One region of the Nocardioides sp. NPDC051685 genome, then DNA from elsewhere that is predicted to be linked to it. Evidence: riboswitches for the same ligand, from Rfam matches in the RefSeq annotation. Region 1 holds a riboswitch; the other holds the start of a gene.
What was found. Region 1 has a riboswitch for glycine ahead of gcvP (aminomethyl-transferring glycine dehydrogenase). Riboswitches for the same ligand answer to the same signal wherever they lie in the genome.
Positions count from the first base shown of each region.

Region 2: another riboswitch for glycine. It lies ahead of gcvT (glycine cleavage system aminomethyltransferase GcvT); the one in region 1 lies ahead of gcvP (aminomethyl-transferring glycine dehydrogenase).

Region 1 is NZ_JBITCR010000002.1:176,720-191,521, reverse strand. It holds gene ACIA03_RS06045 (DUF881 domain-containing protein) at 1-689, shown strand, start outside; gene ACIA03_RS06040 (small basic family protein) at 686-1,018, shown strand; gene ACIA03_RS06035 (DUF881 domain-containing protein) at 1,038-2,348, shown strand; gene gcvH (glycine cleavage system protein GcvH) at 2,442-2,828, shown strand; gene ACIA03_RS06025 (FHA domain-containing protein) at 2,942-3,424, shown strand; gene ACIA03_RS06020 (MerR family transcriptional regulator) at 3,428-4,180, shown strand; gene ACIA03_RS06015 (bifunctional nuclease family protein) at 4,223-4,690, shown strand; gene ACIA03_RS06010 (helix-turn-helix transcriptional regulator) at 4,697-5,533, opposite strand; gene ACIA03_RS06005 (MFS transporter) at 5,676-7,076, shown strand; gene ACIA03_RS06000 (MerR family transcriptional regulator) at 7,229-7,846, shown strand; glycine riboswitch at 7,929-8,019, shown strand; gene gcvP (aminomethyl-transferring glycine dehydrogenase) at 8,079-10,967, shown strand; gene ACIA03_RS05990 (hypothetical protein) at 11,046-11,375, opposite strand; gene ACIA03_RS05985 (DUF302 domain-containing protein) at 11,482-11,997, opposite strand; gene ACIA03_RS05980 (alpha/beta fold hydrolase) at 12,046-12,918, opposite strand; gene ACIA03_RS05975 (TetR/AcrR family transcriptional regulator) at 13,003-13,578, opposite strand; gene ACIA03_RS05970 (AAA family ATPase) at 13,671-14,802, opposite strand, start outside.
Region 2 is NZ_JBITCR010000011.1:9,687-24,488, reverse strand. It holds gene ACIA03_RS24560 (alcohol dehydrogenase catalytic domain-containing protein) at 1-318, opposite strand, end outside; gene ACIA03_RS24555 (sugar-binding transcriptional regulator) at 482-1,468, shown strand; gene ACIA03_RS24550 (LLM class flavin-dependent oxidoreductase) at 1,473-2,483, opposite strand; gene ACIA03_RS24545 (glycoside hydrolase family 13 protein) at 2,522-4,153, opposite strand; gene ACIA03_RS24540 (carbohydrate ABC transporter permease) at 4,189-5,040, opposite strand; gene ACIA03_RS24535 (carbohydrate ABC transporter permease) at 5,044-5,997, opposite strand; gene ACIA03_RS24530 (ABC transporter substrate-binding protein) at 5,997-7,340, opposite strand; gene ACIA03_RS24525 (LacI family DNA-binding transcriptional regulator) at 7,489-8,514, shown strand; gene ACIA03_RS24520 (Crp/Fnr family transcriptional regulator) at 8,715-9,395, shown strand; gene ACIA03_RS24515 (PadR family transcriptional regulator) at 9,403-10,020, opposite strand; gene ACIA03_RS24510 (hypothetical protein) at 10,119-10,256, shown strand; gene ACIA03_RS24505 (cupin domain-containing protein) at 10,279-10,680, shown strand; gene ACIA03_RS24500 (RidA family protein) at 10,686-11,165, shown strand; gene ACIA03_RS24495 (CobW family GTP-binding protein) at 11,184-12,218, opposite strand; glycine riboswitch at 12,296-12,391, shown strand; gene gcvT (glycine cleavage system aminomethyltransferase GcvT) at 12,550-13,653, shown strand; gene gcvH (glycine cleavage system protein GcvH) at 13,662-14,033, shown strand; gene ACIA03_RS24480 (L-serine ammonia-lyase) at 14,076-14,802, shown strand, end outside.

The DNA of each region.
Region 1 (14,802 bases):
GCAGACAGGTCCTGGTCGACCGCATCGAGCAGCGCCAGGCTCGGATCGCCGACCTGCACCGCCAGATCTCCTCGCTCCGGGAGGACAACCAGCGGAGCGAGGCGTCGCTGAACTCCCTCGGCCTGCGGGCCAAGTCGGCGTCCTCGACCGCTGTCTCGACCGCGGAGGAGACCGGGTTCGCACCGGTGACCGGCTCGGGGATCCGGATCACGATCGACAACGCCGCCGACGGCAACGAGGGCGGCACGGTCCGCGACTACGATCTCGCCGTGATCGTCAACGGGCTGTGGGAGGCGGGCGCCACCGCGGTGTCCGTCGACGGCCAGCGGGTCACCCCGCGCAGCGGCGTGATCACCTCCGGCGCCACGCTCCGGATGAACGACGTCTCGCTCTCGCCGCCCTATGAGGTCTCGGCCATCGGCGACACGCGTACGCTGGCCGCACGCTTCGCCGAGACGGTCTCCGGTGCGATGATCCGCACCACGACGCAGGACTACGGAATGCCCTTCGAGATCGAGAACATCGACCGGCTCACCCTTCCCGCGGCGCCACCTGATCTGCTGGAGTTGACCCAGCTCGGGACCGAGTCCGACGACAAGGACTCCGAGGGCACCAAGGGCTCTGCGAGGCCTACTGACAACACCGACGAAGACAAGCAAGAGAGCAGCGAAGGGGACCGCGAAGAATGATCGCCGTCATCGGCCTAGTGATCGGCATCGTGCTGGGACTGTTCTTCCAGCCTGACGTACCCGTCGGGTTGGCGCCTTACCTGCCGATCGCCGTCGTCGCCGCGCTGGACGCCGTCTTCGGCGCGCTGCGCGCGTTCATGGACGGCATCTTCGACGACAAGGTCTTCGTCGTCTCGTTCATCAGCAACGTCGTCATCGCCGCCGGCATCGTCTACCTCGGTGACCGCCTCGGCGTCGGCGGCCAGCTGTCCACGGGCGTCATCGTCGTCCTCGGCATCCGCATCTTCACCAACGTCGCAGCCATCCGGAGGCACATCTTCCATGCCTGACCGGAAGAGGAGGCCACCGGTGAAGCGCACCGCGGCCAAGCGGACCCCGGCCAAGAAGGCACCGGCTACGAAGCCCGCCGAGCCCGTGGAGGAGGCGGTGACCGAGCCGACCGAGACCGTGGCCGACGACGGCGACACCCCGGAAGCTGAGGACGAAGGTACTCAGGCCGCCGAGCAGGCTTCGACCGGTGAGTCTGCCGAGGTGGCCGAGGCTGCCGAGTTGTCGGGCACGGACGAGGCTGATGAGGCGACGTCTGATGAGGCTGAGGAGCCTGTGGACGACGCGGCCGGGTCCGAGGAGACGCCCGAGGAGCCGGACGACGCCGAGGAGGCGGAGGACGGGCCTGTCGAGTCGACCGACGAACTGGCTGACGTCGAGGATGCCGATCCGGGCGAGGAACCCGCCGACGGTCCGGAGTCCGATGCTGACGCGCCGGCTGAGGTTGCTGAGGTGGCTGAGGCGGAGGAGCCCGCGGCCGACGAGGTCGACGCGATCGAGGAGGCCGGGGAGTCAGACGAACCTGCCGAGTCAGACGAGCCCGCTGAGAGCGACAAGCCCGTTGCGGCCGAAGAGGGCTCTGAGACCGACGAGGTCGCCGAGGCCGAGGAGGAGCCGGCGCCGCTGGTGGGCAGGGCACGGCTCTTCGACGCGCTCACCCACTTCCGGCGCGGCCAGGCGGCCGTGGCGGTCCTGCTCTGCGTACTCGGCTATGCGGCCGTGGTGCAGGTCCAGACGAACACCGAGGACTCGACGTACGCCGGTCTGCGTGAGCAGGAGCTGATCGACATCCTCTCCGGCCTGGCCGGTACGACGCAGAAGGCCCAGGAGCAGATCGAGGAGCTCGAGGACACCCGCGACGAGCTCGAGGACCAGACCCTCCAGCAGCAGACCGCGCTGCAGCGCGCCGAGGAGCAGGTCGACACGCTCCGGGTGATCGCCGGGACCGTGCCGGTCAGCGGGCCGGGGGTCACGATCGAGATCGACCCCGGCCCCGACCCGCTGCGGCTGACCGCTCTGCTCGACCTGATCGAGGAGCTGCGCACCAGCGGCGCCGAGGCGATGGAGATCGAGGGCGCCGACGGGGAGGCCGTACGCCTGGTCGCGTCGTCCTCGATCGAGGTCAGCCAGCCCGCTCCCGGACTCAACGTCGCCGGCGAGCTGATCAGTCCGCCCTACCGTCTCAAGGTGATCGGGCCGCCCGACACGCTGGCCGGTGCGATCGACTTCTACCAGGGGCCGCAGGACCAGCTCGAGCAGCAGGGCGCGGAGGTCAAGGTGGAGTCGGAGGAGAAGATCGACATCGAGTCGATCCACACCGTGTCCCGCTGAACCTTTCGTCGGTGGGTCGCAGTAGGGTTTCGTCAACAGGTTCGCGGGACGATCTTTCGCGGCCAGACCAGTACGCCTGATGAGGAGATGCCCGTGTACCCCGAGGACCTGAAGTACACCAGCGAGCACGAGTGGCTGCGCAACCCTGGCGAGACCGAGGGCTCCGTACGGATCGGGATCACCAACTACGCCCAGGACGCCCTCGGCGACATCGTCTACGTCTCGATGCCGGCGGTCGGTGACACGATCAAGGCGGGGGAGAGCTGCGGCGAGCTCGAGTCGACCAAGTCGGTCAGCGACATCTACGCGCCGATCTCCGGCGAGGTCGTGGCGGTCAACGGCTCGCTCGACGCCACGCCCGAGCTGGTCAACGACGACCCCTACGGCGGCGGGTGGCTCTTCGAGGTCACCCCGGCCGATCCCGCCGAGCTGGAGAGCCTCCTCGACGCCGCGGCGTACGAGGCATCACTCGACGCCTAAGAAATGGGCGCAGCCCGACCGAACACCTGGGCCGACCTGATAGGTTTCGAATACCATCCCTCAACGTTGACTTGAGGGTGTGTGCCGGCCCTCGATGAACCTGGAGCTACAAAATGTCCGTGTGCCCCGCTTGCGGCAGCCAGAACCCCGACGAAGCGCGGTTCTGCTCGCAGTGTGGCGTAAGCCTGACCGGGACCGACCAGACCTCGACGATTCAGCTCGGGGCTGACGCCGACACCTCCGACCGGGTGCTCAGCCCGATCGAGGCGGCCACCGTCGAGGCCCTGCCACGAGGCAACGGCATGCTCGTCGTGCAGCGTGGTCCCGGAGCCGGAAGCCGCTTCCTCCTCGACCAGGACACCGTGGTCGCGGGTCGTCACCCGGACAGCGACATCTTCCTCGATGACGTCACCGTCTCGCGTCGCCACGCGGAGTTCGCGCGCACCGGCGACACCTTCGAGGTCTCCGACGTCGGCAGCCTCAACGGCACCTACGTCAACCGCGACCGCATCGAGAAGGTCGTCCTCAAGGACGGCGACGAGGTCCAGGTCGGGAAGTTCCGGCTCGTCTTCTACGCCGGGCACGAAGGGGCGTAGCCGATGGCCGCCGCCGCGATGCCTGACCCTCAACGGCCGGCTAGCGACTCGGGGGAGCGGCTCAACATCGGGCAGGTCCTGGACCAGTTGCGTCCTGACTTTCCCGCGGTCACCATCCCGAAGATCCGGTTTCTCGAGGACAAGGGACTGATCAAGCCGGAGCGTACGCCCGCGGGCTACCGCAAGTTCTCCCGCCGCGACGTGGAGCGGTTGCGCTACATCCTGCGGATGCAGCGTGACCACTACCTGCCGCTGAAGGTCATCGGTGAGCATCTCGACGCGATCGACCGCGGCCTCGAGCCGCCGGCGATCGAGCCGACCGTGCCCACCGTCCCGACGGTCGCTCTGACGCCCGACGGCGCGCCGGGAGCGGAGTCGTTCCGGCGTACGGACCACATGCGGATCTCGCGACGCGAGCTGCTGAAGATCGCCGAGGTCGACGACGCGCTGCTGACCGAGCTGGAGAAGATGGCGCTGGTGGTGCCGCTGCGCAGCGGTCACTACGACACCGACGCCCTCGCGATCGCGCGCACGGCCAAGGAGCTTGCCGAGTTCGGCATCGAGCCCCGTCACCTGCGCGGCATGAAGGCCGCAGCCGACCGCGAGGTCGGTCTGATCGAGCAGATCGTGGCGCCGCTGCGGCGCCCGGGTAATGCCGGAGCGCAGGGCCGGGCCGAGGAGATCGGCAGCGAGATCGCGTCTCTGGCGGTCCGTCTGCACGCCACATTGGTGAAGTCCGGGCTGCGCGCCCGCTGACCGGGCTGCTGTCGTGCCCCGGAGACGGGTAGGGTGGATGACATGCGCGAGGTCGATGTGCTCGGAGTCCGAGTGGAGATGCCCTCCAACCAGCCGATCGTGCTGTTGCGCGAGGTGGCGGGTGAGCGATACCTGCCCATCTGGATCGGTGCGGTGGAGGCGACCGCGATCGCCTTCGCCCAGCAGGGTGTGGTGCCGCCGAGGCCGTTGACCCACGACCTGCTCAAGGACGTGGTGGAGGCGACCGGCAACGAGCTCACCGAGGTGCAGATCACCTCGGTGACCGACCGCGTCTTCTACGCCAACCTGGTCTTCGCCTCGGGCGTCGAGGTGAGCGCACGGCCCTCGGACTCGATCGCGCTGGCGCTGCGTACGGGGACCAAGATCGTGGTCGCCGACGAGGTCCTCGACGAGGCGGGGCTCGCCGTCCCGGCCGAGCAGGAGGACGAGATCGAGAAGTTCCGCGAGTTCCTCGACGAGATCACGCCCGAGGACTTCGAGTCCCACTAGGCACGTTCACTCGCTGAGTGCGAGCATCGCCTTCTCGTCGACCGTGTCGGCTTCGGCCTGGTAGACGACCATGCGCTGACCGCCGGTGCGGGCGAGCTGCATGACCTCGTAGGTGAGCGTCATCCGGCCCACTCGCGGATGCTCGAACGTCTTGGTGCCGCCGCTGCGCTCGCACACGTCATAGAGCTCCCAGATCTCGGCGAACTCCGGCGACTTGAGCAGCAGCTCGCCGACCAGCGCGGCCAGACGGGGTGAGTCGACGTCGGTGCCGCCGACGGCGCGCAGGTTGGCCACCGAGCTGGCCACCGTCTCGCGCCACGGGTCGAGCAGATGTCGCCCGACCGGGTCGAGGAAGAGGTAGCGGGTCAGGTTCCGGTGCTCGCCGGGCCCGTCCCACAGGCCGGGGTAGAGCCGCCGTCCGGGCCGGTTGGTCGCGAGGATGTCGTTGTGCCGGCTGACCACGAAGGCGGGCAGCGGCCGCAGGGTCTCGAGCATGACGAGCACCGAGGGACGTACGGTCATGTCGGTCGTCGCCCGCGGCTCGCTGAAGCGTCCGGAGGCGACCTCGGCGAGCTCGTGCAGGCGCTGGTGGGCGTCGCCGGTGAGGCGCAGCGTACGGGCCAGGGAGTCCAGGACCGCCGTGGACGGGTTGGTCTCGCGGCCGCGCTCCAGCCGGGTGTAGTAGTCGACCGACACGCCCGCGAGGGCAGCCAGCTCCTCACGCCGGAGCCCCGGGGTACGCCGCACTCCCGTGCCTGCGGGCAGACCTGCCTCTTCGGGGGTCACCCGTGCGCGGCGGGCCCGCAGGTAGCGCCCGAGCTCAGTCGCAGCCATCTCGCTCATCCCCACCAGTGTGCCGTACGTCGCCGCGATGTGAGGGGCCGTGTCATACCCACCCCTGGCGGCACCTCGGCATCGCGCGGTCTGCCTCATCGCGCGACGCGCGGCCAGACTCTTCGGCAGGACGATCCTGAGGAGGAACCCGATGACCGTACTTGCCGACGAGACGTCGACACGACACCTGGCTGCGCTGCCGGCGGGGAGCGTTCGAGCGCTGCTGGCCGCGTTGCTGGGCTTCACCGTGATCACCGTCGACGTCTCCGCGGTGAACATCGCCCTGCCCTATCTGCACCGGGATCTCGGCGGAGGGATGGCCGGCCTGCAATGGGTGGTGGACGCGTACACGTTGATGTTCGCGGCGCTGATGCTCTCCGCGGGCGCGGTGACCGACCGCATCGGTCCGGTGCGCGCCTACGGGCTGGGTGTCGTGCTGTTCACCGCTGCGTCGCTGGCGTGCGCGGCGGCCCCGGTGATGCCGGTGCTCATCGCGGCGCGGGTGTTCCAGGGTGCCGCCGCGGCGCTGGTGATGCCGGCCTCGCTCGCCCTGGTCCGGGCGGCCTACGACGACGCCCGGGCCCGCGCGCAGGCCATCGCGGTGTGGACGATCGGGGGATCGGCGGCGATGGCGCTGGGGCCGGTGGCCGGTGGCCTGCTGAGCGAGTACGCCGGCTGGCGCTGGGTCTTCCTGGTCAACGTGCCGATCGGGATCCTGATCGTGGCCCTGCTCGCCGGCCTGCGGATCGGGCAGCTGCGCCACCGCGCACCGCTCGACCTCCCCGGCCAGGCGCTCGCCGTGGTCGCGCTGTCCACGTTGACGTACGCCGTCATCGAGGCCGGTCACACCGGCTGGCACACGGGCGCCCTGCTCGCAGCGGCGGCATCGGCTGCGGCAGCCGTCGCCTTCGTCGTGGTCGAGCGCCGCTCCGCGGCGCCGGTGCTGCCGCTCGGCCTGCTGGCCCGCGGCAGGGTGGCGGTCGCCCTGGTCTCCGGGTTCGGCATCAACTTCGGGTTCTACGGCGGCATCTTCCTGCTCGGCCTCTACTACCAGCAGGTGCGGGGCTGGACCGGTGCGGAGGCCGGGTTGATGTTCGTCATCCCGGCGGCCCTCACCACCTGCGCCAACATCGTGGCACCGCGGCTGGCGCATGTCGTCGGCCGGCGTCCGCTCATCGTCGGGGGCCAACTGATCCTGGGGGTGGCGATGCTCGTGCTGCTCCCGCTCGCGACGACCACTCCGGTCTGGCTGGTCCTCGTCCTCCTGGTCCCGTTCGCGACCGGCGGAGCCCTGGCGATCACCCTCGTCACCGCTGACCTGATCGACGCCGTCGAGCCCGCCCGGGTGGGTGTCGCCACCGGTGCGCTCAGCACCTTTCGGCAGACGGGTGGCGCGATCGCGGTCGCCGTGTTCGGGGGTCTCGGTGCCGGCGCGACCGGCATCCTCACCCTGCCCGGGATGCGGGTCTGCCTCCTCGTCGGTGCCGTCGTGCTGCTGCTGACGGCGCTGGTCGCCACCGGCGGGGCGCGCAAAGCCTCAGCCTCTGCTTGAGGGTTAGGCCCAGCGACACGCCGGAGGGGGTTCTTTGACCAGGGACCTTGCGGCGCTTACCTTGTAGTTGTCTCTGTTGTAACTCCAACGATGTGGTCCCCCCGCCGCAGCCGTTCATTCCCCGAGTGGAGTTACGCTCAACGGAGTAGACGATGGAGGACATCGTGTTCGACCACGAGCAGAAGCCCGGCCACGGCGCCGACGACGCGCAACGCGCGGCGGAGCAGGCTGACGAGCAGGGCCTTCTCTTCACCGACGATGTCTCGCCACTGCCGAGCGACACCGGCTACCGCGGTCCGACGGCCTGCAACGCGGCCGGGATCAGCTACCGCCAGCTCGACTACTGGGCGCGCACCGGCCTTGTCGAGCCGAGCGTGCGCGGCGCCACCGGCTCCGGCACCCAGCGGCTCTACTCCTTCCGCGACATCCTGATCCTCAAGGTGATCAAGCGACTCCTGGACGCCGGTATCTCGCTCCAGCAGATTCGTGCCGCCGTGCAGCACCTGCGTGAGCGGGGCACCGACGACCTGACCCGCGTCACCCTGATGAGCGACGGCGCCTCGGTCTACGAGTGCACCAGCAACGACGAGGTCATCGACCTGCTCCAGGGTGGGCAGGGCGTCTTCGGCATCGCCATCGGCGGCGTCTGGCGCGAGATCGAGGGGACCCTCTCCGAGCTGCCCAGCGAGCGTACGGCCGACGACGGCGACCAGGTCGCGTCGGCCGCCGACGAGCTGGCCGCCCGCCGCGCCGCCCGCAACGCCGGGTGACGTAGGACTCAGTCGACACAGGGCCTCGTGGTCCCGCAGAGGCGGGACCACGAGGCCCTGTCGTTTATGCTGGTGGTGCTGACCATCCCGCACGGGAGAGCCCCACTCGTTGGGGCGCCGAAGGGGCAATTCCTCCCCGGAAACTCTCAGGCACCCACGACTGTGCGGACCAGGCAACTCTGAAGCTGCACAGGTGCGGTGACAGAGGGGGAGGGCTTACGAGTTGTCTTAGATGCCCTCAGGAGCCACTGTGTCCGACACGCCCACCCTGTCCGAGCTCGATGCCGCCTCCCCGTTCGTGGAGCGCCACGTCGGGCTCTCGGCCGCCGACGAGGCGAGCATGCTCTCGCGGCTCGGGTACGACTCGGTAGCAGCGATGATGGACGCCGCCGTCCCGGCGGGGATCCGCTCGGTGGAGTCCCTCGACCTGCCGGCCGCGCTGACCGAGGCGCAGGTCGCGTCGCTGGCGCGCGAGATCGCCGCGTCCAACAAGCCCGGTGAGGCGATGATCGGGCTCGGCTACCACGCCACGATCACGCCGCCGGTGATCCGTCGCAACGTGCTCGAGGACCCGAGCTGGTACACCGCCTACACGCCCTACCAGCCCGAGATCTCCCAGGGTCGCCTCGAGGCGCTGATCAACTTCCAGACGATGGTCGGTGACCTGACCGGCCTGCCGGTGGCCAACTCGTCCCTCCTGGACGAGGGCACCGCGGCCGCCGAGGCGCTGGCTCTCGTGCACCGGGCCAACCGGAAGGGATCCGGCCCGTTCGTGATCGACGCCGACGCGCTGCCGCAGTCGATCGAGGTCGTCAAGGTGCGCGCCGAGGCGATGGGCCTCGAGGTCGTCGTCGCCGACCTCTCCCAGGGGCTGCCCGAGGGCGATGTGATCGGCGTGCTGGTGCAGTACCCCGGCGCCTCCGGGCGTGTGCCGGACCTGAAGCCGATCATCGACACCGCCCACGAGCGTGGTGCGCTGGCCGTCGTCGCCGCCGACCTGCTCGCGCTGACCGTCCTGGAGTCGCCCGGCGCCCTCGGCGCCGACGTCGTCGTCGGCTCGACCCAGCGCTTCGGCATCCCGCTCTTCTACGGCGGCCCGCACGCCGGCTACATGGCCGTCCACGAGGGGATCGAGCGTCACCTGCCCGGTCGCCTGGTCGGCGTCTCCGTCGATGCCGAGGGGCGGCCTGCGTACCGGCTCGCGCTGCAGACCCGTGAGCAGCACATCCGTCGCGAGAAGGCGACCTCCAACATCTGCACCGCGCAGGTGCTGCTCGCCGTCGGCGCTTCGATGTACGCCGTCTACCACGGCCCCGCCGGGCTGAAGACGATCGCGACCCGCACCCACCGCTACGCCGCCGTGCTGGCCGCCGCGCTCCGGTCGGCCGGGCTGCCGCTGGTCTCGGAGACGTTCTTCGACACGCTGGGCGTCACCGTGCCCGGGCGGGCGGCCGATGTGGTCACCGCGGCGCGTCGCTTCGGCGTGCATCTGCGTCTCGTGGACGCAGATACGGTCGGCATCTCGACCTCGGAGGCAACCACCCGTTCGACCCTGTCGGCCGTGCTCAACGCGTTCGGCGTCTCGGGCGTGGACCTGGAGGAGATCGACCGCACCACGGCGAGCGCGCTGCCCGAGGGTCTGCAGCGTACGACCGACTACCTCACCCACGAGGTCTTCAACGCGCACCACAGCGAGACCCAGATGCTGCGCTACCTGCACAAGCTCTCCGCGCGCGACTACGCGCTCGACAAGGGCATGATCCCGCTCGGCTCGTGCACCATGAAGCTGAACGCGACCACCGAGATGGAGCCGATCTCGCTGCCCGGCTTCGCCGACCTGCACCCGTTCGTGCCCGCCGAGGACGCCGCCGGATACGCGCGTCTCGTCGGGGAGCTGGAGGGGTGGCTGGCCGAGGTCACCGGCTACGACGAGGTCTCGATCCAGCCGAACGCCGGCTCGCAGGGCGAGTTCGCCGGCCTGATGGCGATCCGTGGCTACCTCGAGGCGCAGGGCGAGGGTCACCGCGACATCTGCCTGATGCCGTCCTCGGCCCACGGCACCAACGCCGCCTCGGCAGCGATGGCGGGCATGAAGGTCCAGGTCGTGAAGTCGACCGAGGACGGCACCGTCGACCTGGACGACCTGCGCGCGAAGCTGGCCGACCACGGCGAGAAGGTGGCGGCGATCATGGTCACCTACCCCTCGACCCACGGGGTCTACGAGGAGGGCATCACCGAGGTCTGCTCCCTGGTCCACGAGGCCGGCGGTCAGGTCTACATCGACGGCGCCAACTTCAACGCGCTCCTGGGCTACGCCAAGCCCGGCGAGTTCGGTGGCGACGTCTCCCACCTCAACCTGCACAAGACCTTCTGCATCCCGCACGGCGGTGGTGGCCCGGGGGTCGGCCCGGTGGCGGTCCGCTCCCACCTGGCGCCCTACCTGCCGTCGCACTCGTTGCACCCGGACGCCTCCAAGCGCTCGGGCATCGGCGCGATCTCGGCGGCGCCGTACGGCTCGGCGGGCATCCTGCCGATCTCGTGGGCCTACATCCGGCTGATGGGCGCCGAGGGTCTGACCCGTGCCACCGCGGCCGCCGTGCTGTCGGCCAACTACGTCGCCGCCCGCCTCAACGAACACTTCCCGGTGCTCTACCGCGGCGAGACCGGCCTGGTCGCGCACGAGTGCATCCTCGACCTGCGGCCGATGACCAAGGAGACGGGTGTCACTGTCGACGACGTCGCCAAGCGGCTCATCGACTACGGCTTCCACGCCCCGACGATGTCCTTCCCGGTCGCCGGCACGCTCATGGTCGAGCCCACCGAGTCCGAGGACCTCGCCGAGCTGGACCGGTTCATCGACGCGATGATCGCGATCAAGGGCGAGGTGGACCGGGTGGCCTCGGGCGAGTGGACCGCGGAGACCTCCGTCCTGCGCGGCGCTCCGCACACCTCCCGTGCCCTCGTCGGGGAGTGGGACCGCCCCTACTCCCGCGAGGAGGCCGTCTTCCCCCGCGGCATCGACCCCGACAAGTACTGGCCTCCCGTCGCCCGCATCGACAACACCTACGGCGACCGCAACCTGGTCTGCTCCTGCCCGCCGGTCGAGTCGTTCGCCGAGTAACCGCCGAGGCGTCACGTACGTCGGCCGAGCCGTCACCCAAGTGAGGACTCGGCCGACCGGAGTGACGGCTCGGCAGGTTCAGCTGAGGGTCATGATGGGCTCGCCGTTGGCGTTGAGCCCGGTGCCGTGGGTGCAGGTGCCGGACCTCGGCGCGCCGCCGTTGTAGGCCTGGCGCAGGCAGTTACGCAGGGCCAGCTGGCCCCAGTAGTTGGGGTGCAGGCTCTCCTGGATGTAGTAGTTGCCGCTCGCGGTGGAGACGGTGCGGATCTGGTTGGCCCACTCGGTCTTGTCGACCGCACCGGAGACCTGCCAGCTCGAGAGCTGGTGAGACGAGGCACGGGAAACCTCCGGGTGGTCTGGGACGGCTTCCGCGGTGCGGAGCCGCCTCAGGCTAGTGACGTACGTCACTCCGGGGGAATGGATGGGAGGTAACAGCTCTCGACCGCCGGGCAAATTTTCGCCTGCGGAGAACGAGCACGAGCTGTCTCTCCTGCGGCATCGGCACGACGTGAGGTCAGGCTGTGATCAGCTCCGGTGGGACCGGAAGTCCCATGAGACGGAGCAGGTTCGCGACCTTGGCGTCGAGTTGTGCTCCGACTTCGGCGATTCGGGGATCGCCGAAGCTGGCGAACTTGTTCGAGGGCTGGTCGATGCTGATCTGTACGCCTCCAGCGGCGGTCTCGTAGATCGCGGTGCGCAGCGGGGCGTACAGCATGATGCCGGGGTCGTGGCGGAACATGGTCTCCGCGATGACGTTGTTCCCCATCAGGTAGGTGACGGCGCGGAGTTGGTGTCCTGACAGCCGCATCACCGGCGACGTGTCCAGGGTCCAGAAGATGGCGAACGAATGGGGTGTGCGGTCGGCGGTGTAGGCATGCAGTGCCTCGAGGTCACCTGTCTTGACCACCTCGACGAGTTCGACGAAATCGATGGCGGGTACCAGTGATTCGTAGCGTTGACGGACGTTGTCGAAGGTGTCATCGGCGTCGATGACAAGCCGGTTGACGAGGTGAGGGATAACTTGAGTCATGGTTCGTCCTCATTTCTCCGCGTGTTGGCGGAAGGGTGATTGCTTGGGTCAGGCGGCGTCGAGCAGGATCCGCGCCACGTCGTCGGGGCGCTCCAGTGCGGAGAAGTGGCCGGTGCGGGGCAGGGTGATGCGGTGGACGTCGGCCAGCGCGTCGGCCACGCGGTCTCGCTCGGCAGGCCGGGACCAGTCGTTTTCGCTGTAGACGAGCGTGACAGGAGCCGACACCTGCGGGTAACGCTCCCTGGACCGGTCGAATCCCTTGAGACTGCGGTAGGTCCCTCGAGCCACCTTGTCGTAGCCCTGCCTGCGGCCGCTTCTGATCAGGTCTGCGACGAAGTCCTCGGGCAGCTTGCTCTTGTCGACGTAACCACCCTGCAGGATGGTCCGCAGGACGGGCAGTGGCTCGACGGGGGCGAAGAGCGGACCCAGCACCGGCATCCGCACGGCGGTCATGATGAACCGGGCGATCCAGTTTCCCCGCTCGGCGCCCTGGGGGTAGTCGTAGCTGTTGAACGCAACGATCCGGCTGACCCGGTCCTTCAGGTCGACCGATGCCGACAGGGACAGGGCGCCGCCGAGTGATTCCCCGGACAGGGTGACGTCGTGAAGGTCCAGTCCGCGGACGAAGTCGACGACCGCGGCCCGCAGCTGCGGCTCCTCGTATCGTGCGCCTGGCACGATGTCGGACCATCCCATCCCGGGCAGATCCAGCGCGTAGACCGTGTAGTGGTCCCACAACTGCGGAATCACCCGCTGGAAGTAGTCCAGCTGGCCGCGCACGGTGTGCAGCAGCACAAGGGCGGGGCCGGTACCCACGGTGTAGTAGCGCAACCGCGAGCCATCGGACCGAGTGAAGAACCGCACCTCACCGCGGCCTTCGCTCCAAGTGCTCGTGTACGTCGTGTCGGGGAGTTCGTTCATGATCTTCTCTTTCCTGGGAGTTGCAGATTATTGAACTAGAGGTCAAAAATTCGGGCGCAAGAGACTGCCGCGAAGTGTGCTGCGTCAGATGGCCGCGAGAGCCGTGTCGATGACTCGATACAGCGACTGCCGGTCGAATGTCTTGGCCATGACACGCAGTCCGGCGAGGGTGGCGTAGAGGGACAGCGCCTGCGCCCTGGCGTCGATACCCCGGTCGATGTCACCGTCCAGTTGCCCCTGCTGGATGCGGGCGACGAACAGCTCGATGATGCCCTCCGCGACGCCGCGTGCCGCGCGGGTGGCTTCCGGGTCGCGTCCACGGAGCTCCCCGACCGTGTTCTGGGCCAGGCATCCGCGCTTGACTGGCCCGTCCAGGTCTGCGTCCACGAGCATCGTGAGGTAGGCGCGGATGCGCTCCCTGGTGGCGCCTGGCATCGAGAGGAACTCCTTGGTCCGCTCGATCTGCATCTGGTGGTAGAGGTCCAGAGCCTTGCCGAACAGCTCACGCTTGGATCCGAAGGAGTGGTACAGGCTGCCCTTGGCCACCCCGGTCACCTCTGCGAGCTCGGCAGGGGAGGTGTCGGCGTAGCCCTTGGTCCAGAACGTCTCCATCGCCTGCGCGATGACTGCGTCCGGTTCGAAGTTCTTCGGCCTTCCCATGCTTCTAATGTAGCGAGTATTAGACCTCAAGGTCAAATACTCGCCCTGCGAACGGCTCCGAAGGTCCGCGGGGTCGCTTGCGCCGGTCGGGATCAGGTGGTCTGGAGCTCGAGGACCGAGCCTTCGCGACGCTTGACGACGGCCAGCTGGGTGGGGATGCGCTCGCGCATCTCGGTGACGTGGCTGACCACGCCGATGATGCGGCCGCCCTCGCGGAGGGTGTCGAGGACGTCGAGGACGTCGTCGAGAGTGTCGGCATCCAGGGAGCCGAAGCCCTCGTCGACGAAGAGGGTGTCGAGCATCTGGCCGCCGGCCTCGTTCATGATCACGTCGGCCAGACCCAGCGCCAGGGCGAGGGAGACCACGAAGGTCTCGCCACCGGAGAGCGTGGCGGGGTCGCGCGACTCGCCGGACCAGTCGTCACGGACCATCAGCGCGAGGCCGCCGCGGCGGTCGCCGGCGCCCTTGGCCGCAGAGTGCTCCAGGGCGTAGCGCTGGTCGCTCATCTTCGCCAGCCGCTCGTTGGCGGCCGCGACGACCTGGGTGAGCCGGTAGGCGACGACGTAGGCCGACAGGCTCATCTGGAGCTGGTTGTCGCTGCTCTTGCCCTCGGCGAACGAGGCGATCCGGGCGGCGATCTCGAGGTCGTCGCGTACGGGTGCCCAGGTCGAGAGCGCCCGGTTCAGGTCGCGCTGGAGGGAGTCGAGGCGGGCGGCTCGGGTGGCGGCGGTGTCGGCCGCGGAACGGGCCGCGTCGGCGGCGTCGGCGGCCGTGCGGTGGGCGATGGTGAGCGCCGGCAGGTCGGGCTCGTCGGTGGCCAGGATCTCGGCAGCCCCGGGGGAGTCGAGGGTCGCTCGGGCGGCCGCCAGGCTGTCGGCGTACGTCTTGATCTGGCTGTTCAGCGCGGCGACCCGTTCCGGCGGCAGCGCGGCGGCGAGGGCGCTCTGCGGAGTGTCGAAGCCGGCCCTGACCGCGGTGGCGGAGAGGGTGTTCTCAGCCCCGGCGAGCGCCTCGGCTGCGCGCGCGGCCGCCTCGAGGCGCTCGAAGGCGGTGGAGGCCGCTCGGTGATCACGGTCGAGCGCGGTGAGGAGGGCGTCGAGATCGGGGTGGTCGCCCCGGACGTCGCGCAGCTGCTCCTCGAGCCGCTCGCGTTCGCCGGTGAGATGACGCAGCGTGGTCTCGAGCTCGGCGGCGCGGGTCTCGAGCTCGGCACGGAGCGTCGCC
Region 2 (14,802 bases), on a different contig from region 1:
GTAGCGACACTCCCCGCACGGCACGATCTGCTCGGCGACGACCCGGTCGCCGACCTCGACTCCCCACCGCCTGCGGGCCTCCTCGTCGAGGGCGACGACCTCGCCGGTGAACTCGTGTCCGGGGATGACGTCGGTCTCGGCCCAGGCGGGCCGGTTCTCGTCACCCCAGAACTTCGCGGCGCCGTGGTAGCACTTCAAGTCGCTCGCGCAGATGCCGACGGCCTCGACCCGGATCAGCGCCTCGCCGGGTCCTGGGACAGGGATCGGGACCTCCTCGAAGCGGTAGTCCTCGGGCCCGTGGCAGACGACTGCCTGCATCGTGCGCCGGTCGAGCTCTGAAGTTGCCTGCGTCATGGGGACCTCCAGTTAGTGATCTTGATCACTCGAACTCGTCCACCGTCCCACAGGTCGCGAACAAATGTCCAGAACAGATTTTCACGAATGGTCGAATCCGTGGGCGCGGCTGTGGAAGAGTGGTGCCGTGGAGAACACAGGCGGAGCGCACGGCCACCAGCCGATCCTGGAGGCCGCAGGGGCGGGCAGCACACGCTTCACCCCCGAGGTCATGCACGCGGCGGCGACGCTCTACTACCTCAAGGAGGCGACCCAGGCCCAGGTTGCCCAGCAGCTCGGCATCAGCCGCGCGACCGTCAGCCGGGTGCTCTCCGAGGCACGTCGCACGGGCATCGTCCGCATCGAGGTCATCGACCCGGCGACCCGGCGTGCCTCCGAGATGGAGGAGCGGCTCTGCGAGGCCCTCGGCCTCGCCAGGGTGTTCGTCGCTCGCGGATTCCACCGCTCGCTCACCGGAGCGGCGCTCGCCGCCCGGCTCGGCGAGGCGCTGACCGAGATCGGACTGAAGGCCGGCGACGTGCTGCTGGTCTCCTCCGGTCGCACCGTGTGGGAGGTGAGCCAGGAGGCGCTGCCGTCCTTCCCGGGGGTCGTGGTGACGCCGACCGTCGGTGGACAGGACGAGCCCGAGGCCTGGTACCAGACCAACGAGATCACCCGGATGTTCGCCGAGCAGCTCGACGGCCGTCCGGTCTTCCTCTATGCCCCGGCCCAGCCGGGCGCCGACCTGCACCGGCTGCTGCTCCAGGATCCGAGCACGCGTCGCGTACTCGACCTGTGGAGCCAGGCGCGGGTGGCCGTGCTCGGCATCGGCGCGCCGCCGCTGACCCGTGAGTCGCTGCCCGGCTACGTGCCGCGCGACGCGCCCTGGCTACGGGAGGCGGCCGGCGACATCTGCACCAGGTTCTTCGACGAGGAGGGGCGGCCGTTGCCCTATCCCGAGGAGTTCCTCATCGCCACGACCTACGAGGTGCTCAGGGCGATCCCGCACACCATCGCGATGGCGGTCGGTCCGACGAAGGTGCCCAGCATCATCGCGGGCGCGCGGGCCGGCTGGTTCGACACCCTGATCACCGACGAGGACACCGCGGTCCGGATGCTCGACAAGCTGGGGTGAGTGCCTACACCCGGGCGGTCATGATCTCCGTTGTCATGATCTGGGCGAGCGCGGCGTCGGAGGCGAGCTGGGCGTCGCGGTCGTAGGTCGAGGTGAACGCGAGGAGCTCGTCGGCGCCGGTGGTCTCGGCCAGTCGGTCGATCCGCCTGCGAACCGTGTCCGGGGAGCCGGCGGTGGTCCGCGCGAGATGCGCCTCGACCCGCTCGCGGACCTGGTTGGTCCATGTCTGTGACCGGATCGCGGCGACCGGCTCGAGCGGACCGAACTCGCCGGTCTGCCGCGACCGGGCCATCGCCCACGCCTCCGGTAGCGCGAGCTCCGCCGCCTCGGCGTCGGTGTCGGCGACGAGCACGTCGACCGAGATCGTCACCGAAGGCTCGGTCGCTCGCGAGGAGGGCCGGAAGTCTTTCCGGTACGCCCTCAGCAGCTCGTCCAGCCGCGGGCTGTCCAGCACCGGACCGCCCACGACGACCGGCAGCCCGAGCTCTGCCGCGAGGGCGACTCCGCGCCCGGTCGCCAGCACGAACATCGGGATCCGGTGGGCGGCCGCCGGGCGCGCGGTGACCGCGGCGGTGTGGTCGAGATAGTCGCGCAGCTCCCCGATGTCCTCGGCGAACGTGTCCGGGTCGTCGAGATCCTGCCGCAGCGCGCGGCGTACGGGTGCGGTGAAGCCCAACGTACGTCCCAGGCCCAGGTCGATCCGGCCGGGATAGAGCGCGTCGAGCATGAGGAACTGCTCGGCCACGACCAGCGGCTGGTGGTGGGGCAGCATGACGCCGCCCGAGCCGAGCCGGATCGTGGAGGTGTGCGCGCCGAGCGCGCCGAGCAGCACCGGCGGCGACCCGGACGCGATCCCCGGCACCGCGTGGTGCTCGGCGACCCAGAACCGGTGGTAGCCGAGCTGCTCGGCCGCCACTGCCCGCTCGATCGTGTGGGTCAGCGCAGCTGCCTCGGGATGACCCACCCGCGTACGGGAGCGGTCCAGCATGGAGAGTCTCACAGCAGACTCAACCACGCCGGAACCCCGACACTTCCCCCATCCGTGGCCAACGCTCAGGTCGGCGTCTCGCTGCTGAGGAACCACACGGTCGTGTTCGGTGGCAGCTGGTGGCCATCGATCGGCGTGCTGGCGAAGAGGATCGTCCCTTCGGGCAGGGGCACCGGCTGTGGTCCGAAGTTGGTGATGCAGTGCCAGCCCTCGGGTCGAATGAAGTGGAGCACCTGAGGTCGGGGCTCGCTGTGCCAGGCGAAGCCGCGAGCTCGCAGCTTCGACCGGAGCGCGAGCGCACGTCGGTACATCTCGAGGGTGGAGTGGGGGTCGGCCTCCTCGACGGAGACGGAAGACTCGGCGAACCACTGGGGCTGTGGGAGATGCGGAGTCCCGCGCGAGAAACCGAACGACGGCCCGGCACTGGTCCACGGGATCGGAACCCGGCAGCCGTCGCGGCCCTTCCGTGTGCCCCCGGACCGGCGAAACTCGGGATCGTCGATGACCTCTGCGGGGAGGTCTCCGACCTCGTGCAGGCCGAGCTCTTCGCCCTGGTACAGGTAGACCGAACCGGGCAGCGCCAGCGTGAGCAGGGTCGCGGCCCTCGCGCGTCGAAGCCCGAGGTCGCGGTCGAGCGGTGGCACGGTGCCGTCGCTGAGCAGCCAGGCGGCAGCCGCCTTCCGCGGACTTTCCTCGGCGCCCGGCAGCCCGTAACGGGTTGCATGGCGTACGACGTCGTGGTTGGACAGCACCCAGGTGGTGGAGGCCTCGGCGTTCTCGATGACCTGCCGGTTGATGCGGGTGCGGAACTCCTCGGCGTCCCAGGCGGCCTCGAGGAGGTCGAAGTTGAACGCCTGGTGGAGCCTGTCGGAACGTACGTACCGGTGCCGGCGCGAAGGCGCGACACAGGCCTCCGCCACGGCCATTCGCGGCGGGTCGTAGTCGTCGAGGACTCGCCGCCACTCGATGTAGATGTCCTGCACCTCGTCGCGGTCCCACAGCGGGTGGGCACCGTCGGCGTCGGCCAGGTCGGGGAGCTTCGCCGTGGGCGTGAACGGCTCGGTGAGGTCCTTGGCGAGTCCGTGAGCAACATCGATACGGAACCCGTCGACGCCACGGTCGGCCCAGAAGCGCAGCGTGGCGAGGAAGTCGGTACGCACCTCCGGGTTGTCCCAGTTCAGGTCGGGCTGCTCGGGCGCGAACATGTGCAGGTACCACTGGCCGTCCGGAACCTGGGTCCAGGTGGGCCCGCCGAAGATGGACTCCCAGTCCGACGGTGGGTTGGCCCCGTCCGGGCCGGTGCCGTCACGGAAGACGTACCGGTCACGAGCCGGCGAGCCCTTGGGGGAGGCCAGGGCCTCGGTGAACCAGGCGTGCCGGTTGGAGGTGTGGTTGGGGACGATGTCGATGATCACCCTGATCCCGGCGCGGTGGAGCGCGGTCACCATCTCGTCGAAGTCGTCCAGGGTGCCCAGCCGGGGGTCCACGTCGCGGTAGTCGTCGACGTCGTAGCCGCCGTCGGCCAGAGCCGAGGGGTAGAACGGGCTCAGCCAGACCGCGTCGATGCCGAGGAGGGTCAGGTAGGGGACGCGGGAGGTGACACCGCGGAGATCGCCCAGGCCGTCGTCGCCGGAGTCGGCGAAGCTGCGGGGATAGATCTGGTACACGGCGGCATCGGTCCACCAGTCGGAGTTCATGGCAATAGTCCTTGTGTGGTTGAGTTGGAGGCTGGTCATCCCTTGGTGGCTCCCTGGAGGAGGGCCTTGGTGAACTGGCCCTGGAGCAGCAGGAACACGATGATCGTGGGCGCCATGAGGAGCAGCGCGCCCGCGTTGAGCAGCACGATGTCGGTGCTGTACTTGGACTGGAACGCCTGCAGGGCGCCGGCCATCGTGCGCTTGTTGGGGTCGTTGACCAGGACCAGGGCGAGCAGGAAGGTGTTCCAGGTCGACAGGAACATCAGCAGCACCAGCGAGGTCACGGCCGGCGTGGCCAGAGGCAGATGGACGTGTCGCAGGGCTTTCCACGGTCCGGCGCCGTCGAGCGAGGCGGCCTCGGTCAGCTCTGCCGGGGAGTTCACGAAGTGAGCTCGCATCCAGAACACGGCGAACGGCATGTTCAGGCCGATCAGCGGCAGGATGAGACCGAGTTGGCTGTCGAGCAGACCGAGCTGGTTGACCTGCTGGTAGAGCGGCACGATCACGATCTCGTAGGGGAGCGTGAGCGTGAGCAGAAGGAGGAGGTAGAACGCTCGGCCCAGTGGGATCCTGAGCACGGTGATGGCGTACGCCGCCATGGTCGCGATGAGCACGGAGAGCGGCACCACGCCGAGCACGATGAGAGTGCTCGACTTCAGCAGCGTGGTGACGTTGGCGACGGTCCAGGCGTCGACGAAGTTGTGCCACTGCGGGTCGGACGGCCAGGACAGGCCGTTGGGGATCGTCCCCTGCGGCGCCAGCGCCGCCGAGAGCATGCTGACGAGCGGAACGATGGAGTACAAGCCCGCGATGAGGATCAGGGCGATGCCGGGGCCCCGGTGGCGGAGCGTGGGTGCGCGAAGTACGGACGGTGTTACGACGGCCACGGGTCAGTCCTCTCGGAAGAGACGTTGGAGCGGTAGGACGATGGCGACGATGAGCAGCGCCAGGACCACGGCGAGGGCGGAGGCATCACCGAGCCGGCTCTCGTTGAAGGCGAGCTCGTAGACCTTGACGCCCGGGACCATGGTGGCGCCGCCGGGGCCGCCTTGGGTTGCCAGGTAGACCACGTCGAAGCTGGCAAGTGCACTGATGATCGTGACCGTCGTGCACACCCCGATCTCCTGCTTGAGGCCGGGGACGGTGATGTGGCGGAAGCGTGCGACCGCTCCGGCTCCGTCCAGCCGCGCCGCCTCGTACAGGTGGGCTCCGATCTTGCCCACACCCGACATCAGCAGCAGGGTGCAGAACCCGGTCGACAGCCAGGTGCCGATGAACCCGACCGCCACCAGCGCCCAGTCGAAGTCGCCCAGCCAGGCGCGAGTGAACCCGCCGAGGCCGATCAGGCGCAGAACCTGGTTGACGACACCGTTGTCGGCGTACATCCATGTCCAGGCCACGCCCGCTGCGGCCCCGGGGATGATCTGGGGGAGGAACAGCACGGTGCGCGCCAATGCCCCGGTGAACCGGCCCTGGATCGACTGCATCGTCGCTGCCGCCACCAGGCCGAAGCAGACGGGGAGGGCGGTGAAGAACAGGATCAGGACGAGCGCATGGAGCAACGGTTCCAGCAGATCGGGGTCGGTGACGATGGCACGGTAGTTCTCCAGCCCGACCCAGGTGGACGGACCGATGCCGTTCCAGTCGTAGAGGGAGAACCAGACCGACCGGAGGATCGGGCTCAGGTTGAAGAACCCGTAGAAGGCCAGGGCGGGGAGCGCGAAGAGCCAGCCGCTCCAGCGCTTCGCCGTCGAACGACTCCGCGGGCGCGGGCGGGCCCGTCGTCCCGGCTCGGTGATCCTCACTGGCGGTGTGGTCGGGGCGGGTGCGCTGACGTCGGTCATCATCGGTCCTGCAGGCCTCGCTCGTAGGACTTCTGAAGGTGCTCGACCACGTCCTCGGGGTCGGCCTTGCCGCTGACGAGCAGCTGTAGCTGTGCCGACAGCTCGGTGTTCACCGCAGGTACGGAGTTCTGGATCCAGGTGAAGAACCCCTCGGACGCGGTCACGGCGGCGTATCCGGCTCGGATCTGGCTCTCGACGTCGGACTCCAGGCTCAGCGGGGTCTGGTCGGTCGCGTCTGCTGCCGCGTACCCGTTGTCGGTCGCGACCGCGGCGGCCTCAGGGGTGGTGAGGAAGTCCAGGAACAGAGCAGACGCATCCTTGTTGTCCGAGCGTGAGGCGATGGAGAAAGCCAGCGTGTTGGCGGTCATACTGATGATCGGGCCGCCGGCCTCGACGGGCGGGATCGGGAAGATGCCGTACTTGCCGTCGAAGGACGCCGGCAGCGCTTGTGTCATCCAGGTTCCCTGGACCATGAACAAGCCCTTGCCCGCGGCGAACCGGCCGTAGGACGCGTCCTGGTTGATCGCGTTGGCGTCTGCGTTGAAGTAGCCGGCGTCGGCCCACTTCTGCAGGCGGGCGGTGGCCTCGGTCGCCTCCGCGGTGTCGAGAGAGGCGCCGGGCTTGCGCCACGCCACGTCCAGAACTGACTGCGCCCCCATGTAGTTGCCCAGCAGGAGGTTGTACAGATGCCCGATGAGACCGTCGGCGTTGGAAGCGACGATCGGCGTGATGCCCATCGCCTTGGCCTTCGCCATCACCGCCTCCCACTCATCGAGGGTCTGCGGGATGTCCGACATCCCGACCTTCTCGGCCAGCTCGCGGTTGTAGAACACCCCCGTCAGCGGGCCCGCCGCGCCACCACCGACGTAGAGGGATCCGGTGCCGGTCTCGCCGTCGCGGACGCGTCCGGCGTCGAGAACGCTGGCCGGCACCTTCTGGCTCCACCCGTACGCGTCGTCATAGGCATCCAGGTTGGTGACGAGCCCGTCGCGGACCGCGCCGTTCAGGTCCCCCACGACGGCGAGGTCCGGCGGGCTGTCGGAGGCGAGCAACCGGGGGAGCACCGTGTTGTAGTTGTTGTCGGCCTCGACCTGGAGCTCGACCGTGATGGCCGGATACTTCTTCATGAAGGCGTCTGCCAGGGCCTGCTGGTAGTCCTTGAGGCCGGCACCGGTGAAGAGCGTGATCGTCGCTTCCTGATCGCCGACGTCGGTTCGTACGCTCGTCGGACTCGCATCCGTCGCAGGCGCCTCGCCGCCTGGCCCGGCGCACGCCGACATCGACGCCACCGCGACCATCGCAGCTGCCACCCCCAGGGCCCTCAATCTTCGCATCGGCCTCATGTCCGCTCCTGTCTGCCGGGCTGGAATCGTTTCCAGTCATAACTGTGATCCCAGTCACGTCATCTTGTCAAGGCCGGAAGTGTGAGCATGAATGTGGTGACGGTGATCTCCTGGAAACGTTGCCAGTCGATCGCGTATCATGCTCGACATGGACTCTGAGCAGCCGCGCGAGCTGACGTTGGCCGACATCGCTCGGATAGCCGGGGTGGGCCTCGGGACCGCGTCACGGGCGCTCAGCGGCATGCCCAATGTCTCTCCCGCGACACGGCAGAAGGTTCTGGAGGTCGCGAAGAAGCACGCCTACGTCGTTTCCCCTGATGCCTCGAGGCTCAAGAAGGGGTCCACGGGCCGGGTCGCGGTCGTGGCGCCGCATCTCTCGCGCTGGTTCTTCGGTGCGATCCTCGAAGGCATCGAGTCAGTGCTGCGCGAGTCTCAGTTCGACGTACTGCTCTACCACGTGGGCAACCTGGAGGACCGCAGGTCCTTCTTCGAGCGGCTACCCGCCCGGAGAAAGGTCGACGCCGTTGTCGTCGTGGGTTTCCCGGTCGAGGAGGCCGAGCGCCGGAGCCTCGAGCTGATGCTTGGTGTCCAGGTCATCGCCGCCGGGGGCCAGCACGAGGTCTACCCGCACGTCTGCATCGACGACCTCAAGGCCGGCAGCCAGGCGATGGGGCATCTGCTCGGGCTCGGCCACCGGCGGATCGCGATGATCGAGGCGATTGACCCCGACCAGCCTCGCCAACCCTCCGGGCGAAGTCGCGCCTACCATCTCGCCCTGGCCGACGCGGGGATCGAGCCCGACCCGACGTTCGTGGTCACCACCGACTGGGGTGGCGAGGAGGGCGCCGCGGCGATGGCCCAGCTGCTCTCATCGTGCGAGCTCCCCACCGCCGTCTATGCCCACTCCGACGAGGTCGCGTTCGGTGCCATGCGCACCATCCGGGACGCCGGTCTGCGGATTCCCGAAGACATCTCCATCATCGGCATCGACGACCATCCCCACGCCAGCCTCCTGCACCTGACCACCGTCAAGCAGGACGCTCGCCTACAGGGCGTTCTCGCTGCCCAGATGCTCTTGGGCATCTTGCGCCACGAGGAAGGCACGGCGCTGTCCGTCACGGTCGACACCCAGCTGGTGATCCGTCGGACCACCGCTGCTCCGCGGCCTGCCTGAACGAGCAGTCATGCGTGGGCGGATGGCGGAGCCTGATGCATCCGGCGAGGCGGCGTTGGATCCGGATGAGTCGTATCTGCTCCGGTGTGGCGAAGAACGCACTCGACAGGGGTGCGATGCGGGCCACACATGCGCTGTCAAAGCCCCGGATCTGGCTAGGCTGATGTCTTCGGTAAAGCGATGACAGGAGCGGCTGGGTAATGGATCAAGACGTGCTTCGGCACGCACCGCTTTTCAGCGAGCTGGACGACGAGTCGATGACGGCGATGCTCGCGATGATGGATCGGACACGCCTCCGGCGTGGCGAGGTGCTGTTCCACGAGGGAGACGCCGCCGACCGGCTCTACGCGGTCGTGAACGGCAAGGTGAAGCTGAGCCGTGCCTCGGCCGGCGGGCAGGACAGCCTGCTGGCGATCCTGGGGCCCGGCCAGGTGTTCGGCGAGCTGTCGCTCTTCGACCCGGGCCGACGCTCCTCGACGGTCACGGCCGTCACCGACGAGGTCGAGCTCGCCTCGCTGTCGCACGACGACCTCCTGCGTCTGCTCGACGGACGCCCGAGCGTGACCCGCGGCCTGCTTGCGCTGCTGTCGGGTCGCCTGCGCCGGGCCAACGACGTGATCGGCGACCTGGTCTTCGCCGACGCGCCCCGCCGGGTGGCCAAGGCGCTGCTGGATCTCGCCGAGCGGTTCGGTGAGAAGACCGAGGAGGGCGTCCACGTACGCCACGACCTGACCCAGGAGGAGCTCGCGCAGCTCGTCGGGGCGGCTCGGGAGACGGTCAACAAGGCGCTCGCCGACTTCGCGGCCAAGGGCTGGGTCAAGCTCGAGTCACGAGGCGTGATCATCACCGACATGGAGCGGATCGTCCGTCGAGCCGGCTGAGGCGGCGTCATCGGGCCAGTTCGGCTACCTCGCGCAGGGCGGCGATCGCTTCGGTCTCGGCGGGCTGAGGAGAGGTGTCCGGCCAGTCCTCGACCATGCGTTGAGCCCATTCGGACCACCGGATGACCGTTTCGGTCTGGTCCCACATGAACCGGAACACCAGCGCGTTGACGTGCAGCCGGTCCGGGAACGGGCCGCCGGTCTCGACCAGGTCGGCCGCCAGCGCGGCGTGATGGTCGCGGGCTGCTTCAGCCTCCTGGCGGATCGAGCGCAGCGTGGCGAGCAGCTCGTCCTTGCCGCCCTGCTCGGCGAACAAGACCTTGACCAGTCCCTCGAACTCGACCAGCGGCATCGTGCCGGGTTGCGCGAGCCAGTGGCGGAGCTCGGCACGGCCGGATTCGGTGATCCGGTAGACATTTCGAGGCCGGCGTCCGACGTACTCACGTGTGGATTCCGCCCAGCCCAGGGCGACCAGCTTCTTCGGTTCCTCGTAGATGTGGCTTTCGGCGCGCGGCCAGTAGTACCGGATGCTGCGTCGCATCTGCTGCGCCAGCTCGTAGGTCGACCAGCTGCGGAGGGCTAGCAGGCCGAGAATCACGTAGCTCGTGGTCGTTGCTTTTCGCACTTGACGATACTCCAAACTGGAGGGTACATTTCCTCTAGTTTGGAGTATAGGCGACATCACGAGACTCCCCACCCGAACACCTTTGAACCTGCGGATGCATGACGCGGAGCGGGACGCGCCTCTACGAGCGGATCGGTTTCCATCGGGCCGCGGAGTACGACATCGAGACCGGTGACATGTCCGGTGACCGGCCTCTTCCGCCGGACGTGACCTCGGGGCGCAGGCGTTCCGGCTGACACTCGACAAGGAGTGATCATCATGGACAGATGTGTCCTCATTCAGTCCAGCGACGGCGCGCCGGGCGCGACCGGGGTCACCTACGCCGCCGGGGTCTCCGCAGTAACAGCGGGCTCCCGAGGGCTCTGCCTCGAGCTGGCTACGCTCCCGCCCGAGACCGTCGCGAACGCGCATATGCATGCCGAGCACGAGTCCGCCGCCTACGTGCTCAGCGGTGAGCTGACGTTGCGGTTCGGCAGCCGGCTGGAGCACGTGATCGTCGGACGTGCGGGCGATTTCCTCTACATTCCGGCTGGTGTACCCCACAGGCCGGCCAACGCGAGTACCACAGCCCCAGTCGTCGCCGTGCTCGCGCGAACGGACCCCAACGAGCAGGAGAGCGCGATCGTCATGCCCGAGCTCGACGCCCTCCCCGAGGAGTGATTGCGATGAAGATCGAAGCCAAGCTCGACGAGCTGGGCCTGCGGCTGCCCGCCCCTTTAGTCGCGCCGCCGGGCATCGTGTTGCCCTTCGCCTGGGTGCGGACACGGGGAAACCGCGCCTACATCTCCGGGCACGTCCCGCTCAACGACGACGGCACACTGGCGCAGCCGCTGGGCAAGGTCGGGACCGACGTGAGTCCAGAACAGGGCTACCAGGCGGCCCGGCTCGTCGCGCTCGCCCACCTGGCCAGCCTGAAACGGGAACTCGGCGACCTCGACCGCGTCACTGCGTGGCTCCGGGTGTTCGCCATGGTCAACGTGGCCGCGGGATTCAACGCCACGCCGAAGGTCACCAACGGCTACTCTGACCTGATCCTCGAGCTCTACGGGCCCGAAGTCGGCAGGCACGCCCGGTCGTCGATCGGTATGGCGATCCCGCTCAACGCCCCGGTCAACTGCGAGGCCGAGGTCGAGATCGACGGCTGATCACGCCGAGCCACCTGGTCAGAGGCTGACGCGGATCAGCTGGCGCAGCCGGCGAAGGCCCTCGGTGCTCGGTCGTTCGGCCGGGGCGAGGGCATCCGCGAGGCGATCGCGGACCGCGTCGGTCTCGAGCTCCAGGCCGATGGCCACGAGCTCGCTCGCCGTGCTGGGCGTCCGCGCCGCGGCGACGTGGGCGCTGCGGCCGACCAGATTCACCTGGTAGCTGCGCGGGCCCTGCCCGGTCGCGACAGCGACGGTCCCCTTGACCCGGTACGCCGTCGCCGGCGGCTCCTCGAGCAGGTCGAGCAGCCGGGCCGGCTCGATGGTGCCCGGGGTCGTCACGGTGACCGCCCGGGCATGCTGATGGGCCTCGTGCGAAGCGGCCGCCTCGCGCAGCAGCGCGGCGATGGGCAGCTCGTCGGGCGGGTCCTCGCTCACCGCGGCGTCGTAGACGAGTCGCGGGTCGATGCGGCCGCCGACGGCGTACGCGATGTGGACCTCCGGGTTGTGCTCCCGCACGCGCTGCTCGATGCGGGCGAGCATCTCCTCCCGGTCATGGGCCGGCACCAGGTCCGTCTTGTTGACGACCACCAGGGTGGCCGCCGCGAACCGGACCGGTGCCGGGCCCCGCCCGTCGTCGAGGGTGTCGAAGTAGGCGGCGGCGTCGACGACCTCGATGAGTCCTCCGCGGCGTACGCGCTCGACACCGCTGAACCGGACCAGCTTGGCCAACGTGCCGGGCTCGGCGATCCCGCTGGCCTCGACGATGACGACGTCGAGCGCGAGCCGCGGGTGGGTCAGCTTCTCCAGGGCGTCGTCGAGGCCGCCGGCGTCGGGCAGGCAGCACAGGCAGCCGCCGGCGATCGAGGCCGGCTCGTCGATCTGTCCGGTGACGAGCCCGGCGTCGACGTTGATGTCGCCGAAGTCGTTGACGACCACGCCCACCCGGGCGCCGGGCTGGCGCAGCAGATGGTTGAGCAGCGTGGTCTTCCCGGACCCGAGATGGCCGGTGAGGATGACCACGGGGACCCGGGTGCTGGCGTTGGTCGGTGGCACCGAGCCATCGTAGGTCGTCATCTTGACGGCCGAGGTGGCCAGACCTAGGTTTGCCGCACAACTTCACATCCGCCGTTCGAACTGCAGCGGGAGAGTCCTCGCCCATCCCGGGTGAGGCGCCGAAGGAGCAAACCTCCCCAGAATCTCTCAGGCCCCATGACCGCTGTGGTGAGGCGACCTCTGGAAAGACAGGATCCGATCGATCCTGCACCCACGGTGCAAACCGCCCCAGTCGGGCGGTGAAGCTCTCAGGTAGCGATGACAGAGCGGGGAGGTCACCCGTCCACGGGTGCCGCTGTCGGCACCCACCACCAGGGAGCCTCCCGCACACATGACCTCACCCGTCCCTACCCCTCTGCACGAGATCCACCAGGCGCTCGGCGCCTCGTTCACCGACTTCGCCGGCTGGAGCATGCCGGTCCGGTACGGCTCGGAGACCGCCGAGCACCATGCTGTCCGCACCACCGCGGGCCTCTTCGACCTGTGCCACATGGGCGAGATCGAGGTGACCGGGCCCGAGGCCGGGCGCGCCCTCGACCATGCCTTGGTCGGCCGGCCGTCCGCGATCGGCATCGGCCGCGCACGCTACTCGATGATCTGCGCCGAGGACGGCGGCATCATCGACGACCTGGTCGTCTACCGGCTCGCGCAGGAGCGCTACCTGGTCGTCGCCAACGCCAGCAACGTCGGCGTGGTGGCTCCGGCCCTGGTCGAGCGTTCCCAGGGGTTCGATGCCGTGGTCCACGACGCCTCCGCGGAGTGGGCCTTGATCGCGGTCCAGGGACCGGCATCGGCGGCGATCGTCGCGGCGCTGACCGAGCTGGACGTCCCGTCCCTGCGCTACTACGCCATCGACGCCGGCACGGTCGCCGGCGTCGAGGCCCTGCTCGCCCGCACCGGCTACACCGGCGAGGACGGCTTCGAGATCTACTGCGCGCCTTCGTCGGCCACTGCTGTCTGGGAGGCGATCACCGAGGCCGGTACGCCGCACGGGCTGCAGCCCGCCGGACTCGCCTGCCGCGACACCCTCCGGCTCGAGGCCGGCATGCCGCTCTACGGCCACGAGCTGGACCGCGACACGACCCCCTTCGAGGCCGGCCTCGGCCGGGTCGTCTCCTTCGACAAGCCCGACGGCTTCGTGGGGGAGGCCGCCCTGGCCGTACGCCGCGACGAGGGCCCGCGCAGCGTGCTCGTCGGCCTGGTCGCGGCCGGGCGCCGGTCCCCGCGGGCCGGCTACGCCGTCGTCGACCCGGCCACCGGCGACGAGGTCGGTGTGGTGACCAGCGGGTCCCCGTCCCCAACGCTCGGTCGCCCGATCGCGATGGCGTACGTCCGGCCGTCCCTCGCGACTGCCGGCACCAAGGTCCAGGTCGTCGTGCGCGGCAGCCACGAGGACGCCGAGATCGTCGACCTTCCCTTCTACTCCAAGAAATGAGCACAGCCATGACCAACCCGACCCACCTGTCCTACACCGCCGAGCACGAGTGGCTCGAGACCCGCGGCGACGTCGCCCGCGTCGGCGTCACCGCCTTCGCCACCGAGGCGCTGGGCGACATCGTCTTCGTCGAGCTGCCCGAGGTTGGCAGCAAGATCACCGGGGGAGAGAGCTGTGGCGAGCTGGAGTCGACCAAGTCGGTCAGCGACCTGTTCGCGCCCGCCGACGGCGAGGTGCTCGAGGTCAACGCGGCCGTCGTCGAGGACCCCGCGCTGATCAACAGCGACCCGTTCGGCGCCGGCTGGCTCTTCGAGATGCGCGTCTCGGGCGCCCCCGAGCTGCTCGACGCCGCGGCCTACGACGCTCTGATCGAGGAGTGAAACGCCGTGACCGCTGACCTCAGCGGGACCCCGGTCGTGGCGATGACCTTGAGCACCTTCGACCTGTATTCGATCGGCATCGGGCCGTCCTCCTCCCACACCGTCGGACCGATGCGCGCCGCGAAGACGTTCGTCGACGGCCTCGTCGCGGACGGTCTCTCGGACGCGGTGACGCGGGTGAAGGCCGAGCTCTACGGCTCGCTCGGCGCCACCGGTCACGGGCACGGCTCGGAAGGCGCGGTGCTGCTCGGCCTCGAGGGGGAAGAGCCAGCGACGGTCGACACCCGGGCCTCGTCCGCGCGGGTGGCGGCCATCAGGGAGCGCGGAGAACTGTCGTTGGGCGGCCACCGGCTGATCCGTTTCGAGGGCGACACCGACCTGGTGATGCATCGGCGCAAGAGCCTGCCGGGCCACCCCAACGGCATGGTGTTCACCGCGTACGCCGCTTCGGGGGAGGTGCTGCGCGAGCGGACCTACTACTCCGTGGGCGGCGGCTTCGTGGTCGACGAGCACGCGGTGGGCGCCGCCCGGGTCGTGCCGGACCACTCGCCCGTCCGCTTCCCCTTCACCACCGGAGCCGAGCTGCTCCGCACCTGCGAGCGTGAGGGGTTCCGGGTCTCCGACCTCATGCGCGCCAACGAGCTGACCTGGCGTACGCACGACGAGATCCGCGCCGGTCTGCTCGAGATCTGGCGGGTGATGGCGGACTGCGTGCAGGCCGGCTGCGACCGCGACCCGGTCACTGACGGCGTACTTCCTGGTGGTCTTC